Regions from separate parts of the Pelotomaculum schinkii genome, predicted to be linked through region 2. Evidence: riboswitches for the same ligand, from Rfam matches in the RefSeq annotation. Region 2 holds a riboswitch; each other region holds the start of a gene.
The links. Region 2 has a riboswitch for thiamine pyrophosphate ahead of Psch_RS05645 (thiamine-binding protein). Riboswitches for the same ligand answer to the same signal wherever they lie in the genome.
Positions count from the first base shown of each region.

Region 1: linked by a shared signal. The riboswitch ahead of thiD (bifunctional hydroxymethylpyrimidine kinase/phosphomethylpyrimidine kinase) and the one ahead of Psch_RS05645 (thiamine-binding protein) in region 2 are both predicted to bind thiamine pyrophosphate.
Region 3: linked by a shared signal. The riboswitch ahead of Psch_RS15540 (MerR family DNA-binding transcriptional regulator) and the one ahead of Psch_RS05645 (thiamine-binding protein) in region 2 are both predicted to bind thiamine pyrophosphate.

Region 1 covers NZ_QFGA01000002.1:46,499-51,644, reverse strand. Annotated here, with positions in the region: gene Psch_RS11215 (polysaccharide deacetylase family protein) at 1-443, shown strand, start outside; gene Psch_RS11210 (hypothetical protein) at 451-1,302, opposite strand; TPP riboswitch at 1,595-1,702, shown strand; gene thiD (bifunctional hydroxymethylpyrimidine kinase/phosphomethylpyrimidine kinase) at 1,946-2,758, shown strand; gene cytX (putative hydroxymethylpyrimidine transporter CytX) at 2,751-3,968, shown strand; gene thiM (hydroxyethylthiazole kinase) at 3,949-4,752, shown strand; gene thiE (thiamine phosphate synthase) at 4,743-5,146, shown strand, end outside.
Region 2 covers NZ_QFGA01000001.1:1,175,043-1,180,188, reverse strand. Annotated here, with positions in the region: gene Psch_RS05665 (thiamine diphosphokinase) at 1-18, opposite strand, end outside; gene Psch_RS05660 (ABC transporter ATP-binding protein) at 65-805, opposite strand; gene Psch_RS05655 (ABC transporter substrate-binding protein) at 810-1,796, opposite strand; gene Psch_RS05650 (ABC transporter permease) at 1,796-2,584, opposite strand; gene Psch_RS05645 (thiamine-binding protein) at 2,547-2,837, opposite strand; TPP riboswitch at 2,902-3,007, opposite strand; gene Psch_RS05640 (PspC domain-containing protein) at 3,183-3,632, shown strand; gene Psch_RS05635 (LiaI-LiaF-like domain-containing protein) at 3,629-3,940, shown strand; gene Psch_RS05630 (FmdE family protein) at 3,937-4,530, opposite strand; gene Psch_RS05625 (SAM-dependent methyltransferase) at 4,799-5,146, shown strand, end outside.
Region 3 covers NZ_QFGA01000002.1:990,907-996,052, reverse strand. Annotated here, with positions in the region: gene thiC (phosphomethylpyrimidine synthase ThiC) at 1-537, opposite strand, end outside; gene Psch_RS15545 (IS200/IS605 family accessory protein TnpB-related protein) at 832-2,283, opposite strand; gene Psch_RS15540 (MerR family DNA-binding transcriptional regulator) at 2,267-2,518, opposite strand; TPP riboswitch at 2,701-2,799, opposite strand; gene Psch_RS15535 (hypothetical protein) at 3,180-3,323, shown strand; gene Psch_RS15530 (FAD binding domain-containing protein) at 3,471-4,355, shown strand; gene Psch_RS15525 ((2Fe-2S)-binding protein) at 4,359-4,859, shown strand; gene Psch_RS21470 (xanthine dehydrogenase family protein molybdopterin-binding subunit) at 4,852-5,146, shown strand, end outside.

The sequences.
Region 1 (5,146 bases), on a different contig from region 2:
ATGTGTCCCCGGGGGAAGTCAAACAGTGGCTGGAGGACCTGGTAGAATTCTCAGCGCAGGAAAGGTCAATCCGCATGGTCTATACGCATCCCTCATATGTGTCCTTTGAACTGGATGCAATGCGGGCATTGGAAGATAAAGCGCTTGCTGAGCAGGAGAAAGGCAGGCTCAGAGTTGAGCCGATGAGCCGGTTTGCTGATTTTCTCAACCGGCATGCCGCCACCAAGTGGCAGGTCGAAAAGCTGGAAGGTAACGGGTTTGCCATTAATCTCGAAAACCCGGACGGATTAAAGGATATGACAGTGGCTGTTTACGTGGGAACAGACCGCAAAAATTACGTCATTGGTGAATCTATAACGACCGTCCAGGAAGACGACGGATGGCTCTACCTGACAGTCAACTCGAACGAGAAGGAAAAGCACCTGGAGGTTTATATAGATTAAAAGGACGCTATGCTCCACGCACTGCGTCCTTTTCTTCCTTAAAACAAGCGGGGTGGCCAACAATGACCTGATCATTGACGTACCCATAAAATGTGCGGTCGCCCGCACCGACAACCTGACCGCAGATCGAACAAGTCCTCTTTTCATCCCTGGCGTTCAGGATTACCCCTTCGATCTTGGAGGAGTTCCAGCTTACTACAAACGTTTCCAGCGTACTCTTTAAAGGTGTCACCGGGGTGCAGGCAGGATGGAAGTACCTGCGTATGCGGCGTCCGTTTTCCCTGAAGCGGTAAACGACAACCGGTGAATATGGCCTGATTTTTTGACGGCACTGCTGGCAGGAGCGGCTATGGCCACCGTTGCATTTAAGAATATAACGGGTTTCGGCAGGTTTGCGCCTGACTTCACGGTCTTTCCAAAAGATTTGGCGCCCTGGTTCTGCCCCTACCCATTTTTCAATAAGGCTGTAATACTCCCGGTAATTACGCTCAACCAGTTGAAGTTCAGGAGGAAAGCCGGCCTGGACAGCCTGGGTGTGAAAAAAATATTCTGCGAGGTCATGGGCAAGCCCGTCAATTTTGCCTGTATCCCAGGTGTAACCGCTCTCGGTCAACCAATGGTGAAAAGTATTAAAAATATTGCCGGAGCACACCACCAGCCGGTCATTTTTCTGTACGCCTGCCTTTTCCATCAGGCCGGTTAACTGGTTGCATGCCTTTTCCTCAAGGCTGAATCCGTCATCCCAGGTCAAGGGCAGAGCAGTGGCAAATATTTCTCTTGTCTCCTCGCATACAAGCACCAAAATTTCAGAAAAAGCGCGACAACCGCCGCCGGCATCCTCAACATGCCATTCCTTCACAAAGCCAACTCCTCTTAAGTTTTTTTCCGGAAAAATCTATGCCGCCTTTGTGTTTGTATTTTTAACCATTGATTATTATACAACACCTTGAGGAAAAGGACATAAAATATTCTGAGTGATAGAATGTAAAATATGGTATTTTCGCAGTAATGCTTGTTTTCTTTTGTAAAATAAAATTATGTCTTAAATAATCGATATATCAATAAATGAAATAATGTGTTATAATGTCCTTACTATAATTTAGAATCCAAGGTAGGAACTGGGGTAGTTATGCCCTGGTTAATTTAAATTTCATATATGCATGGGGAGCTGGGTAATCCGGCTGAGAAAGAACAGTGCGTTCTGACCCAATGAACCTGAACTGGGTAATGCCAGCGGAGGGATGCTGCTTTTCGATTGGATCGTTAGCCCTTTGCCAACTTCAGGTAAAGGGCTGTTTCTATTTAGACAATTATGCGCTGAAGCGGCGCCACGTATGATGAAAATACCAGCCGATGTAGTCGCCATTTCAATCGCACACGGCGCGCCAGCGCCGAACTTGGGCATTTAAAGTAACTTTTGTGAATTCGCACCTACATTTTGAGGGTAGAAGGAGGGATGTTGTTTCTTTTTGTTGCCATAATGAAAGCGAGGGGGCTTTAGTTTGAAGACAAAAGTGGCATTAACAATTGCGGGTTCCGATTCATGTGGCGGAGCAGGAATACAAGCAGACTTAAAAACATTCAGCGCACTGGGCACCTATGGTATGAGTGTGATTACAGCAGTGACGGCGCAGAATACCACAGGCGTGGTTGATGTCAGGGAAATGGATGTTGATATTGTCAGAAATCAGATTGACTGCTTGTTTGCTGACATTGAAATTGACGCGTTAAAAATTGGGATGGTGTCAAACGCTGAAATCATCAACGTCATCGCGGCTTGTCTGAGGGCGAATAAAGCTGTGAATGTAGTTGTGGATCCGGTCATGGTTTCCAAAAGTGGTCATTATCTTTTGCGTCCGGAAGCGAAAGAAGAGCTGGTAAAAGTATTGTTTCCCATAGCGGCAGTTGTTACGCCAAATATTCCCGAGGCAGAGCTGATAACCGACGATAAGATCGCAAGCCTCGAGCAAATGAAAAAAGCGGCCCGTAAAATCTACGAATTTGGACCGGGCTGTGTCGTGGTAAAGGGGGGCCATCTTACAGAAGATGCGGTAGACGTGCTTTATGACGGCAGCAGCTTTAAGTACTTTAAGGGGACGCGGGTAGATACAAAAAACACGCATGGTACCGGGTGTACCTTTTCATCGGCGATAGCGGCTCACCTTGCCAGGGGGTATGCAGTGCCGGAAGCGGTGTCGCTGGCAAAGGATTATATCAACGGCGCAATATTGCACTCAATAGAACTTGGCCACGGATTTGGACCGACCGGTCACTTTTATGACTTATATCGAAAGGCAGGTATTTTCAATGGGTAAAGAAGGAACACTGGGGGGGCTTAACCAGTTTGCCCTTTGGTTTGGCGCAGCCGTGTCCCTGGCAGAAATTATGACGGGCAGCTTAATCGCTCCCCTCGGTATCAAGGAAGGGATAGCGGTAATCCTGGCAGGGCATCTGATCGGCACGCTGATCCTGGCATTAGTGGGGGTTATTGGTTTCAGGGAGAAAAGTCCATCCCTCAAATCGAGCCGCCTGTCTCTCGGCCGGTATGGTTCGTACATTATTTCAGTGTTTAACATCATCCAGTTGGTCGGTTGGACTGCCATTATGTTAATCCAGTGTACAAGATCACTGCAGTCTATCACAGGGAAACTGTTTGGTTTTGATAATTTCACCGTACTGGTAATAGCTATTGGAATTCTTGTGGGGATTTGGGCGTTTAACGCCCACCGGGGTATTAATCTGATTAACAACGTTGCCGTAGTACTCCTGTTATTACTATGTGTGTTGATGTTAAGGTCAGTATTGCAGGCGGGAGAAGCGCAGGAGTTTGCTTCTAGTATTACCTTTGGCGCAGCGTTGGAATTAAGCATTATTATGCCTTTGACGTGGCTGCCGTTAATCTCTGATTATACCATGCTGGGCAAAAGCAGGGCAGGGAGTTTCTGGGGCAGCTTTGGCGGATATTTTCTGGGCAGCTCTTTTATGTATATCATTGGCCTGTTGTCCGCGACATACGCGGGAACGCCGGATCCCATAGGGGTTATGGCCGGTTTGAACCTGGGCATATCAGCTGTTTTTATCGTGATCTTATCAACTGTCACCACAACCTTCCTGGATGTATACTCCGCGGTAATGTCAACAAGCAATATCTCACCCGGCGTTTCAAGGAAGAACCTGATTCTGATTTTTACAGCCCTGGGTACGCTGCTGGCAATGTTCTTTCCTATGGAACAGTACGAAAATTTCCTTTACATGATCGGGTCCCTATTTGCGCCAATATTTACAATTGTGTTAATGGATTATTTTATCTATAAAGACAACCGCTCCATGGATGCTTTCAATATTACCGGTTTTGTCGCGGCTATAACTGGTGTAATCACCTACTACGCCGTTACCGGTATGGATCTATTAATCGGCTCGACGATTCCAGCCATGACCGTTACTATGGTGGTATATGGGTTAATCCGTCTTATTAGCAAATATCTGGTTTTGAAAGGAGATAAATATGCTAAACAAAATTGCTAGCGCGCTCAATACTGTCAGGGATAAAACTCCGCTCGTCCAAGCTATTACAAACTATGTAACAATCAATGACTGCGCCAACATCCTGTTGTGTTTCGGCGCCTCACCGGCCATGTGCGAGGTCAGGTCCGAGGTGGAAGAATTTGCCGGATTTATATCCGCCCTGTATATCAACCTTGGGACCTTGACCGAAGAGCAAAAAGTCGCCGCCGTGCTTGCAGCTAAAAAGGCCACAGAGCTGCAAAAACCGGTTGTGCTGGACCCGGTTGCCTGTCCGGTCATCACCCGGAAAATGGATGTATCCAGGGAACTTCTTGAAAACGCGAAAATAACTGTTGTTAAAGGGAATATAGCTGAAATCAAGTCACTTGCGGGCTTTAAAAGCATGGCCAGGGGGGTTGATTCTTTAGATGAGGGAGACGACGCGGTTGAGGCCTGCGTGAGCCTGGCTAAAAAATACGGGACGGTGGTCGTCGCTACAGGTAAAACGGATATTATTACGGATGGCGAAAGGACTTGCCTGATCCATAATGGGACACCAATGTTGAGAATGGTAATAGGGACAGGCTGTATGGTTGGCGCCCTGGTCGCAGCCGCTGCCGGGACTGTAGAGGATAAATGGGTTGCGAGCGCCGCTGCTGTTATGATTATGGGGCTGGCCGGGGAAATGACTGCCGGTTCTATGGTAAAGGAACTTCCTGGTACCTTCAGGGTCAGGTTGTTTGATTACGTATACGGGATGACTGCACAAGACATATTGAAAGGGGGCAGAATTGAATGCCTGTAGACTACAGTGTCTACCTTGTTACAGACAGAGGTATTCTGGGCGGCAGGGATTTGTTCAAAGCTGTTGAGGATGCGATAAAAGGCGGGGCAAGCCTGCTTCAACTCAGGGAAAAAGATATATCCAGCCGGGCTTTTTATGATTTAGCTGTTAAAATGAAAGATCTTGCCAATTCGTACGACGTCCCGCTGATTATCAATGACAGGCTCGATATCGCCCTTGCCGTTGATGCCGATGGCCTGCATATCGGACAGGATGATATTCCTCTGCGTATTGCGAGAGAAATTATGGGTCCTGACAAGATAATCGGCTATTCGGTATCCAATCCTGAACAAGCGCTGTTTGGTGAGAAAAATGGGGCGGATTACCTGGGGGCCGGCCCGGTTTACGCAACAGG
Region 2 (5,146 bases):
CATGATCAGATATTTCAACTGGAAACCTCCGGAATAAAAGATAGAACCGTCCCACTGTCGCTGTTTAGATGGACAGGGCATCCATGATGGCGTCACGCACCGGCCCGTAGGCCGGGTCAACAATGGTATGGCTGTGGTGCGGCCTGGAAAAGGGTATCTCAACTTCCAACTTGACCACGGTCGGGCGCTCCGAAAGCACATAGACTTTGTCGCAGAGATAAAGAGCTTCGTCCACATCATGGGTGATAAACAGCACTGTTGGCTGAAATTGGTCCAATACCTGGATCAGCCAGGTATGCATCTTCCTCTTGGTGATGGCGTCAAGCGATGCAAACGGCTCATCCAAAAGCCAGATGCCGCTGGAAAAAAGGTAGGTCCGCAAAAGCGCCGCCCGTTGCCGCATACCGCCGGAAAGCTGGCCGGGATAATAGTGCTCAAAGCCCTGCAGCCCGAATGTACTGAGGTGCTGCTCAGCTTCCAGGCGGGCCTTTTTTTTGGGCATGCCCTTTAAGACCAGGGGAATGCTGACGTTGTCCAGGACGTTAAGGTTGGGGAGCAGGAGGTCCTTCTGGCGCATATAGCTGGCCAGGCCGGCGTTCCCCGTAACAGCCGCCCCTCCTATGTAAACATTCCCCCGGTCGGGCCTCATTAGTCCCGCGATAATATTAAAGAGTGTGCTTTTACCGCAGCCGCTCGGGCCCAGGACGCCGGCGATTGCGTGATCTTCTACTTCGATATTAATTTCCTGGAGGGTTAAAACGCCCCCCAGGTTCTTTTTTATTCCTTCAGCAACGACTTTAGGCAAGGCGCTACTCCTTCGGCAGGAATTGGTTGGTGTAGGCCTCTTGATAGTCGAGGGGCTTTTCAATCAGAGCCTGGGAATACATCCAGTCGGCGTATTTTTTCCAGCGCTCGCCGGACATCTCACCCCAGCGGGAGGCGTCTGCCTGGTACTCCTTGGACAGGTACTGCTGGCTGGCCATGACCAGCTCCTTGTTTAACTCGGGGACACAGTCAAGCAGTACCTGCCCGGCTTTTTCCGGGTACTTGATACAGTAGTCATAGCCCCTCGCGGTTGCTTTCATGAAAGCGGCCACCAGTTCCGGGTTGTTCTTGACCGTATCTTCGCTGGCAATCAAGACCGGAGTGTAAAAGTCGAGGGCGGCGTTGTAGTCCCTCAAGTATATGAAATTAAGGGGCACGCCTTTGAGCTCTGACTGAATACCGTCCCAACCCTTGAAAATCCAGGCGAAATCAATATCTTTGCTGACGCTGGTGAGAAAGTCCGCCGAGCCGATGTTGATTATCTCAACTTTATTAAAGTCGGCTTGATCCTGGTTCATGAGGGCCTTCAGCATGGCTTCCTCGGCTGGAGAACCCCAGCCCCCATACTTCTTGCCCTCAAAGTCCTTGGGGCTCTTGAGCCCTTTTCCCGCTGGCGATGCAAAGCCGGAGGTGTTGTGCTGAATAACAGCCGCCAGCGCCTTGACGGGGATGTCCTTGGTCCTGGCTATGGTTACCTCTTCCTGGTAGCTGAAGCCGAAATCGCCCTGCCCCGACGCGACCAACTGGGCCGCTCCGCCTTCACTGGGCTGTACTATATCCACGTCCAGTCCTTCTTCTTCATAAAACCCTTGTTTTTGAGCTACGTAGACTCCGGTATGGTTGGTGTTTGGAGTCCAGTCCAGGATTACCGAAACCTTTTTGAGAGGTTTTTCCTCCTGCGACTTGTTCCCGCCGCAGCCTGCAGCCAGCAAGAGTGTTAATAAAGCGACTGCCAGAACTATCTTTTTCATTACAAATCCCTCCATTCTGTTAACCTGTTCCAGGGAATGACCAGTCTTTCAATAAGGACTACCAGCGCAAAGAGGGCCGCGCTTAAAACGGTGATGGTAAGGATGGCCGCGAACACGCGGTCTACCTGGAACGAGCGCTGGGCAATGGTCATGTACATGCCCAATCCCTCCTTGGCGCCCAACCACTCGCCAATGACCGCACCCATGACGCTGTAAGACGCGGCTATCTTCAGCCCGGAGAAGAAGGAGGGCAGCGCCAGAGGCAGCTTGACCATCCGGAAAATATCCAGCCGGGTGGCTTTCATCGACCTGAAGAGCTCGAGGTACTCCCTGTCAACAGCCGCCAGCCCCCCCAGCAGGCTTAAAGCAATCGGAAAGAAGCAGACCAGGATTACTACGATAATTTTGGGCATGACGCCGTACCCGAACCAAATTATGAAAAGCGGGGCCACTGATATGATCGGGACGGTCTGGGAGGCGATAAGCAAGGGATACAAAGCTCTCCTCAGAAGGGGGACCTCGTCCATGACGAAAGCCAGAACAAAGGACAAGATTATGGCCAGGGTAAAACCTGCCAGGCATTCCATCAGCGTTGTTTGCGTGTGTTTAAGGATTAAGGGCAGGTTGTCTGCCAGGGTTCGCGCAATGAGGGCGGGACCGGGCAGAATCCATTCCTGGACGGCTTTCCAGCGCACCAGGTATTCCCATGTAACCAGCAGCAGGACTACAAATCCCAGTGGGAATGCGCCGTTAACGATACTTGTTAATTTTCTCCTCAATCGTGACACCACCTGCCTTGCAGTCTATTTTAACCACCGACAGGACCCGTGTGGCGCCATTTTGCAGGCAGATCTCTTGCGCCCTGGCTACGATTCCCAGGAGCAGGTCAAGTTCTCCTTCCATCGTTGTCTCCATGGGACCGACAACATATTTGACGCCGGACTCCCTGATCAGGTCAATTACCTTGTCTACCACCGGGTAAACCTCCGCCTCGGGTACGATTGGGATGACCTGCAGACTGACGTTATAGAGCACTGACAAAAACCTCCTTTAAATTAAATTAGGCCTTCTGCCTGCAGGCAAAAGGCCCGAACGCGCTCACTTAAAGCACGATCTAGCTTGTCCCTACGCTGGCATTACCCAGATCAGGTCTGTGGGTCAGAACCAAGTTCTTTCTCAGCCGAATAGCTTCAGCTCCCCGCATAATATACAAATTGTATGGGAAATTAAATATACTGATAAAAACTGTCAGGAAATAATTATCCATTAACTTTAATCTTAACCATAATGTTCATGAAAATCAAATAATTTTTATATTTTGCGAATCTAATTCGCACCCGTATTTTCAATGTAGTGGTTAAAACAACTTTATTTGGGGGCATTCATATGAACAGGCTCTACCGATCCCGTAAAAACAAGATGATTGCAGGGGTCGCTGCCGGTATGGCCGAGTATTTTGAGGTCGATGTAACCCTTGTAAGGCTGCTATGGGTCCTGTCGGTGATGCTTGGCGGCAGCGGCATTCTTGTTTACATCATCGCAGCGGTTGTTATACCTGTTGAAAACGACCGTCCGGACATCCCTGTTGAAGGAGTGCAGGAGGCGCAGGGAGAGCCGACGGCCGGGTACCAGTCGCCTGGTGAAAAAAAAGGCTTGCATGTAGATTCGGAAAAACGAAGGCGCAACGCCGGTCTCCTGTTGATCGGGCTGGGCATCATCTTTCTGGTCGGACAAACAGTCCCTCACTATTTTTTGCGTTTTTCTTGGCCGCTGTTGATCATTGCCCTGGGGATTTATATTCTGTTCCAAGGCTCGGGAAAGGAGAGAGACCGGTGAGTGTCGGGACGTTCATTCTCGGGATGGCGCTGATCCTGTTTGGGACAGCGATGCTCTTGATCAATACGGGGTACGCCTCGCGTGAGATGTTAACCCAGTCGGCCAGGCTGTGGCCTGTAATCTTGATTGTTGTTGGGCTGAGCCTTTTTTGGAGAGGGCGTATACCCCGCTGGTTTGCTGTTCTAGTGATTCTTGCTCTTGCGGCAGGTATTGTCGCATACATTCTGCTTGGAGAGGGGTTTTTCCCGGGCAGAAACGGCATCAAGCAGATTTTTGAAGGAATAATATTTCGGTCAGTCTCTGTCTAATGCTCTGAGCAGGGTATGCAAACAATCTTGCCGCCTTTAACACGGACACGCGGCTCCATGACCTGTTCCCCGCATACGGCACAGGTGTGAGAATCGTAAATCTTGGCCTTATCGGGAAATTCAATTTCAACGTCCCGGATCTCACAAAATTCATCGTCGGGCAGATCCAGGATATAGCGGATGCGTTCCTGCTGGTGGTCGTGGAAAGCTTTACGTTCTTCAGCGGAGGCTGTCCCGCCGTAAACTTTATCCCTTAGCTCTTTCAACGAAGGGGCCTTTGGCCTTGCCGAACCTTTGACAGCAATCCGTACAGCACGTCCGCTGTTGCGGCAAACAAAAGTATAGACCTGTTTCCCCAAGTCGTTAAAGACAAGGTTTCCTTTGCCGAAGGTGCAACCGGTCAAAACCTGGATAGCGTCCACGCTGCAGGAGTCATTTTCTACAATAGCGATCAACTCCTCGTCGGCGGCTCGAATGGCCTGTAGTTTTTGTAAAGCAACTCTGGCTACGTGGTAACCTGTAGCTATGCCCGGGCAACTGTGGCCGTGGAACTCAATAACCTTATCCCAATCGCTTTTTTCTGTACACATTAAATTTACCTCCTTTTACTAGTTTGCATTTTGATCATTACTCTATTATAACGCCAAACACGGTCAGATAGTAAAGATACATAACCGTGTCAGAGGATGGAAAACCTATCCTGAAAAATGCAGGTGTGAATTCATTCGCACAAAAGCCACATTGGACAACCATGCCCCAGGAGCGGCGCCAGCAGAAGGATGGAAATTTATTTTCATGATACGCGGCGCCGCCGGCGGCATGGACAACTACTCAGGAACAATCAGGAGGAGATGGGCAATGCAAAAGCAGTTACTACACAATTTGTTAGGCGGGATTAAGTCCCCGGCATTCGAAGTAACCTATTGGGACGGTACAACGGAGCGGTATGGCGCCGGCGCTCCTTGCTTTAAGCTGTTATTCCGCGAAAAACTACCGGGCAGGAAGTTTGTCCAGGACCCGGTGCTGACCTTGGGTGAAGCCTATATGGATGGGGTGATTGACTTCTTCGGAGACCTGGAGGAAATTACCAAGACTGTACTGCAGGGTAAAGAGATTTTTGAAGGCCGTTTCAAAGGCCATGCTTTAGCCCGGTCTTTCCCCTGCAGGCTGAGACCAAATTCCCTGCGTAAGCAGCAGGAAGACATT
Region 3 (5,146 bases), on a different contig from region 2:
CCTCGGGTTTTTCTTTAACCTGGCCACAGCCTCCCGGTTGACCCCGGCGTGGATAGTCATAAAATCCACCCCGTCGCGCGCGTGTTTCTCCACTACTCCCAGGAACTCCCTGGCGGAAATATTTTTAAGTTCCCGTTCATAAAAGCCCACAGCATCGTAAATGGGCACGGTGCCAATCGCAGCGGGTGAAATCTCAACCAACCGCCGCCTGAATTCCCCGGTCTTGCCGTAACAGCTCAGATCCATTATGGCGTCCGCCTGCAGCTTTATAGCCCACCTCACCTTTTCCAACTCGGCTTCGATATCGCAGCAGTCCTTCGAAACCCCCAGGTTGACATTAATTTTCGTCTTAAGGCCCTGGCCAATGCCGCACGGATCCAGGGATGTATGGTTTTTATTAGCGGGAATCACCACCCGGCCCTGCCCGATCAGTTCCCGTAGGACATCTGGACTCACCTGCTCCTTATATGCTACCGCCTCCATCTCCTTCGTGATTATTCCCTTACGGGCTGCTTCCATTTGTGTCGCATAGTTCAAGTGTTAAACCTGGTTTCTGAAAGCTAAACAAATCTGATTTATACAGGATAATCCAGATTTCATTAGATTTCTCTCCCGCCGACTAACGGGAGGCAGTGTCACAGGATTCAACTGCTTAGCTATGGACTTTCGCCCATATTCCGAGTGGCTCGCCTTGCGCTCACCGCCTGGCCCAGGGATGGCCAGTACTGCCCGGAGGGGGTGTTACCCACCGCCTGGTCGTTACTTGCGGCAACAGCCTTTCGCTGCGTGTACTGTGCCGCACCGCAAACTTCATGGCCAAGAGGGTTTACCTTAGCTCACCAGTTGTTTCCTGTAATGATGCCAGGAAACCAGGCTTTTCACCTCCTGTTTGGTATGTTTTTTAACAGCAGCAATTGCTGCTTTCTTGATTACGCTCCACTGCTTCCAGTTGGTTAACAACGTGAAGCTCTCTTTTTTCTTGACGTACTTTTGCTCCAATTGTTTAGGTATCTTTTCGTTACTGAATCCTAAGCCGCGCCTGGCTATTACGTAAGCTGCCGCCTCATGATTCGAGATCCCGTGCTGCTGTTGATATTTCAGAATACCAATGACCGAGGTGAACGGCGGCGGCACTTTTGCCAGGTGTATTCCCTCGCGGGCGGCTTTGCGTTCTACTGCCTGCAGGAATTTCGACCACATAAAACCGTTGATTATCCGGTTAAACTTGGCTGTTACGGACTTGTCGTTTTTAAACTCCAGGTTCTCTACGGCGAGGACGCAGTTTAACCGTTTTGCCAAATCTACCACCATGGCTGCAGCCTCGCCGATCAGCTTATTCCGCCGGTTGCTCCGTGCATATGTCCATTCTCCCTGCGGTATCCAAAGGCTTTCTTTGAATTGCCCTAGGTAGTCTGCATGGGTTATGCCCAGACCATCGGGGTTGGTATCCACTCCGATAACCCCGTTATAGGCTGTGTATTGTACCGGCGCTTCTTCTTCAATGGTGACGTGAATGTAATAACAGCCGTTCTTCCGGATAATTTCCACCTGGTAGGCGCTGCCTGTTATTAAATAGTCTATAACCATCTGCCGGTAGTTGAGCCCGTTGATCAGCCCTGTCTTCTTGGAAGGCTTATAGGCCAGATAGACCGGGACTGTGATTCGGTTGTAACGGATAGACTTTTTTGTCTCGACCGGCTCTGCTGCTATATCCAGGTAGATGATACCGTCTTTGGCATATAGCCGGGTGTTCAGGTTGCCGCCCTTGGTCTTATCACCCCTGGAAAGATAACGGTTGCTCCGGGCGTCCTGCCACGTATCAAGGGTAATGTTGCCTTTGCATCTCTGATGGAAGAGTCTCTTCCCGCCGAATACCACCGACGGAAATGTGCCGGCATCAAGGTGCTTCTGCCAAAATGCCAGTTTCCTTTCTTCTTTGTCCAGTCGCTTTTGCAGGTTGTCTTTCTTTCTGGGGGACCTGGCTTTTTCCAGACGCTTTCGGGTGAATTCCACTTTCTTTGTAGCATTGGCATGGTTTAGCTTTACCAGCTCTTTTTGTGATGAAATAGTTGCCTGGGCATCGTGCACCGTGTCGTTGGCCTGGCGGGAATTTAGGTTGAATTTACTTTGTACGGCCAAGCGTATGTCCTGGGTTTTCCAACCATCCAAAAGCCTTTTAAAGCCCCACCTTACGGCGGCGCAATAGCGTCCCATGAGGTTGTCGAGGAAGGTTTTTTGAACTTCCGTGAGCTGGAGAATGACGCCCCTAACCGTGGTTTTCACAGGCAGTCACCTCCTGCTCAATAAGCCAGGTCAGCTTTTTTGCCACTCTCCAGCCACGCTTACCGTATATCCTGGCGGAAAAACTAGAAGTCATTATTTGTGATTCCTTGTACCGCCTATGGCCGCCAGGTGTAAGCAGTGGTTTTAATTTCCCTTCTCTTTCCCAGCAATGCAACGTATGAGGCCATACATTTAATAACTTTGCTAGCTGGTGAGATGTTAACAGCTTTTCCATTGACACCACCTCTTACCATCACCCTAACAGAAACACTTGTTCGGTGTCAATGGTTTATTGGTTTATTTTTACTTTTGTTTAATTAATCTGTAGCTGCTTCACACCTCCTTGTATGAAAGTAACTTAACAAACAAAAAGCCCACCCGTTAGGGTAGGCCTCTGATATGCTGCTACTGCTCCAAAAATAACAGCTTCTGCTTCCCTACGCTGGTATTACCCAGATCAGGTTCAGAGGGTCGAGATTCCTCTCTCTCAGCCACAAGGCGCCCCTAGCTCATTATTCAATTGTATATAAATTATATCAAATCTGACAACTACTGTCAACAGCTACTCAGCTGGTCTATGACAAGTATTTACAGCGGTATTCCGTGGATGCAATGAACGTTTAATAAGTCTATAGCCGCTTTATTATTCGGTGGATCAAATTTTATACGTAAAAGCAAAGATTCAACCTTAAATGGTTACGATTTTACATTTATTGTTTCCATTTAATTGGTAGAAATGGATTAAGAATGCAATCTATAGATGTTATCTATGATATGTCCTAATATATTAAATTTTAAGAATTAGACTAGTATATATGCATACTTTAAAATTATAAGTAGAGGTGCAGACTTAATATGATAAGACAAAGCCATTGTTTAAGAAGGATAAGGATGTAATGAATGAGTTTATTGCTTATTTTTGTGTTTCTCAAGAAGAATTTATGTTGCAAACCTTTCTGAAAGAAAAACTTGATACGTTGAGGAAAATGATCGTAGCCGGAAAGAAGCTTACAGATCCTCGGTTGTTTGACCAGCTTTAAGGTATTTGTCGCGGTGAAATCCATATTATAACATTAAGAAAACAAAGGGGGTTATTTAATATAGTAATAAAATAAATTATTGCTATCTGAGCTGTAACAAGAATTGCTGTTGATGAAATGCTGCGTATAAGAGGAGGATGATACTTCATGAGAAAATACAAGTTTGAAGCGCCGCAGTCGTTTGAAGAGCTTTTTGAGATTATGCACAGAGCCAATTTCGAGAAGGACGAAATAAAGTTCGTGGCAGGGGGAACGGATTTTGTTCCCCGGCTTAATTTTGAACTGAATATGATCCCAAGCGAACAAAAACAGCCCCTGCAAATCATGTATTTGGGATGCCTTGGCATAGATTCCATTATTGAAAAGGACGGAATAATCTCTATAGGTGCTTGCTGCAAACTGAACGATATAATGAAAAATCCTGTTATTTGTGAAAAACTTCCCGTTCTGGTTGAAACAATTAGTCAAATGGCGGGGCTTACAATTAGAAATACTGGAACGATCGGTGGAAACATTATGAATGCCTCTCCGGCTAATGATAGCATCCCAACCTTTATAGTACTGGATGCAAACTTCATTTTAAAGTCGGAAAAAAAAGAGAGAACAGTAAAAGCTTCAGAATTTTTCACAGGGCCGGGAAAGACTGTCGCCAAACCGGATGAAGTTCTTACAAGGATTGAAATCAATTTGAAAAAAGGACATGCTTCCTTTAAAAAGCTTGGAAGAAGGCAGGCTGAAACGCTTTCTGTTGTTAATGCGGCAGCCTATGTGGAGCAGGAGAATAGTGTATGTAAAACCGTGCGCGTGGCAGTTGGATCTGTGGGGCCTACCGTAATTCGTTGTGAGCGGGTTGAAGTTGCTCTGCGCGGGAAAAAGCTTACGGAAGATGTAATTAAAACTGCCAGCTTAAAAGTGCTGAATGAAATCAATCCCATCGATGACCTCAGAGCAAGTGCATGGTACCGGAATAAAACTGCACCGGTAATGGTTTCCCGCGCGATCAAAGCGGCAGCAGGAATAAGGGGGGAGTAGCCAATGTCAGAGATTCTAAATTTATATGTGAACGGTACAAAAATGCAAGCGATTGCAAAGCCTGAATCGACGCTTCTGGAAGTTTTAAGAGACGAACTGCATCTGGTTAGTCCTAAATGTGGTTGTAACCATGGAGATTGCGGAGCTTGTACGGTAATTCTTGATGGAAAAGCGGTAAAGTCTTGCACTGTTCTGGCGCTTACGGCAGAAGGGAAAAAAGTTGTAACAGTTGAGGGTCTCAGTAATGGCTCCGAACTTCACCCGGTTCAGCAGGCATTTATCAAATATGGCGCTCCACAATGTGGTTATTGCACGCCTGGTATGGTAATGGCGACAGTTGCGTTCCTATTGGATAATCCGACTCCAAAGGAAGAGGAAATCAAGGATGCCTTAAGTGGAAATCTTTGCAGATGCGGTGGATATAAGGAGTATGTTAAAGCTGTTTCGGCTGTAGTAAGCGGAGAATTCGGCCGCCTCCCGGAAGGAAGTGAGATAAATGCTTAATTATGTTGGCAAAAGCATTCCTAAATATGATGTTATGGGGCATGTAACCGGAAAAACAGTGTACCCGAGCGATGTTAAAATGCCTGGAATGCTTATATGCAAAACATTGCGTTCTCCTTACAAGAGGGCCAGGATTCATTCAATTGATATTTCAGAGGCGCTCAAGGTAAAAGGTGTTCATGCAGTTATTACTAAAGATGATGTTCCGTACAACAAATTTGCCATGTACCCGGATCAGGATGTTCTAGCTGAGGAAATGGTAAGGTTCAAGGGGCAGAATATAGCAG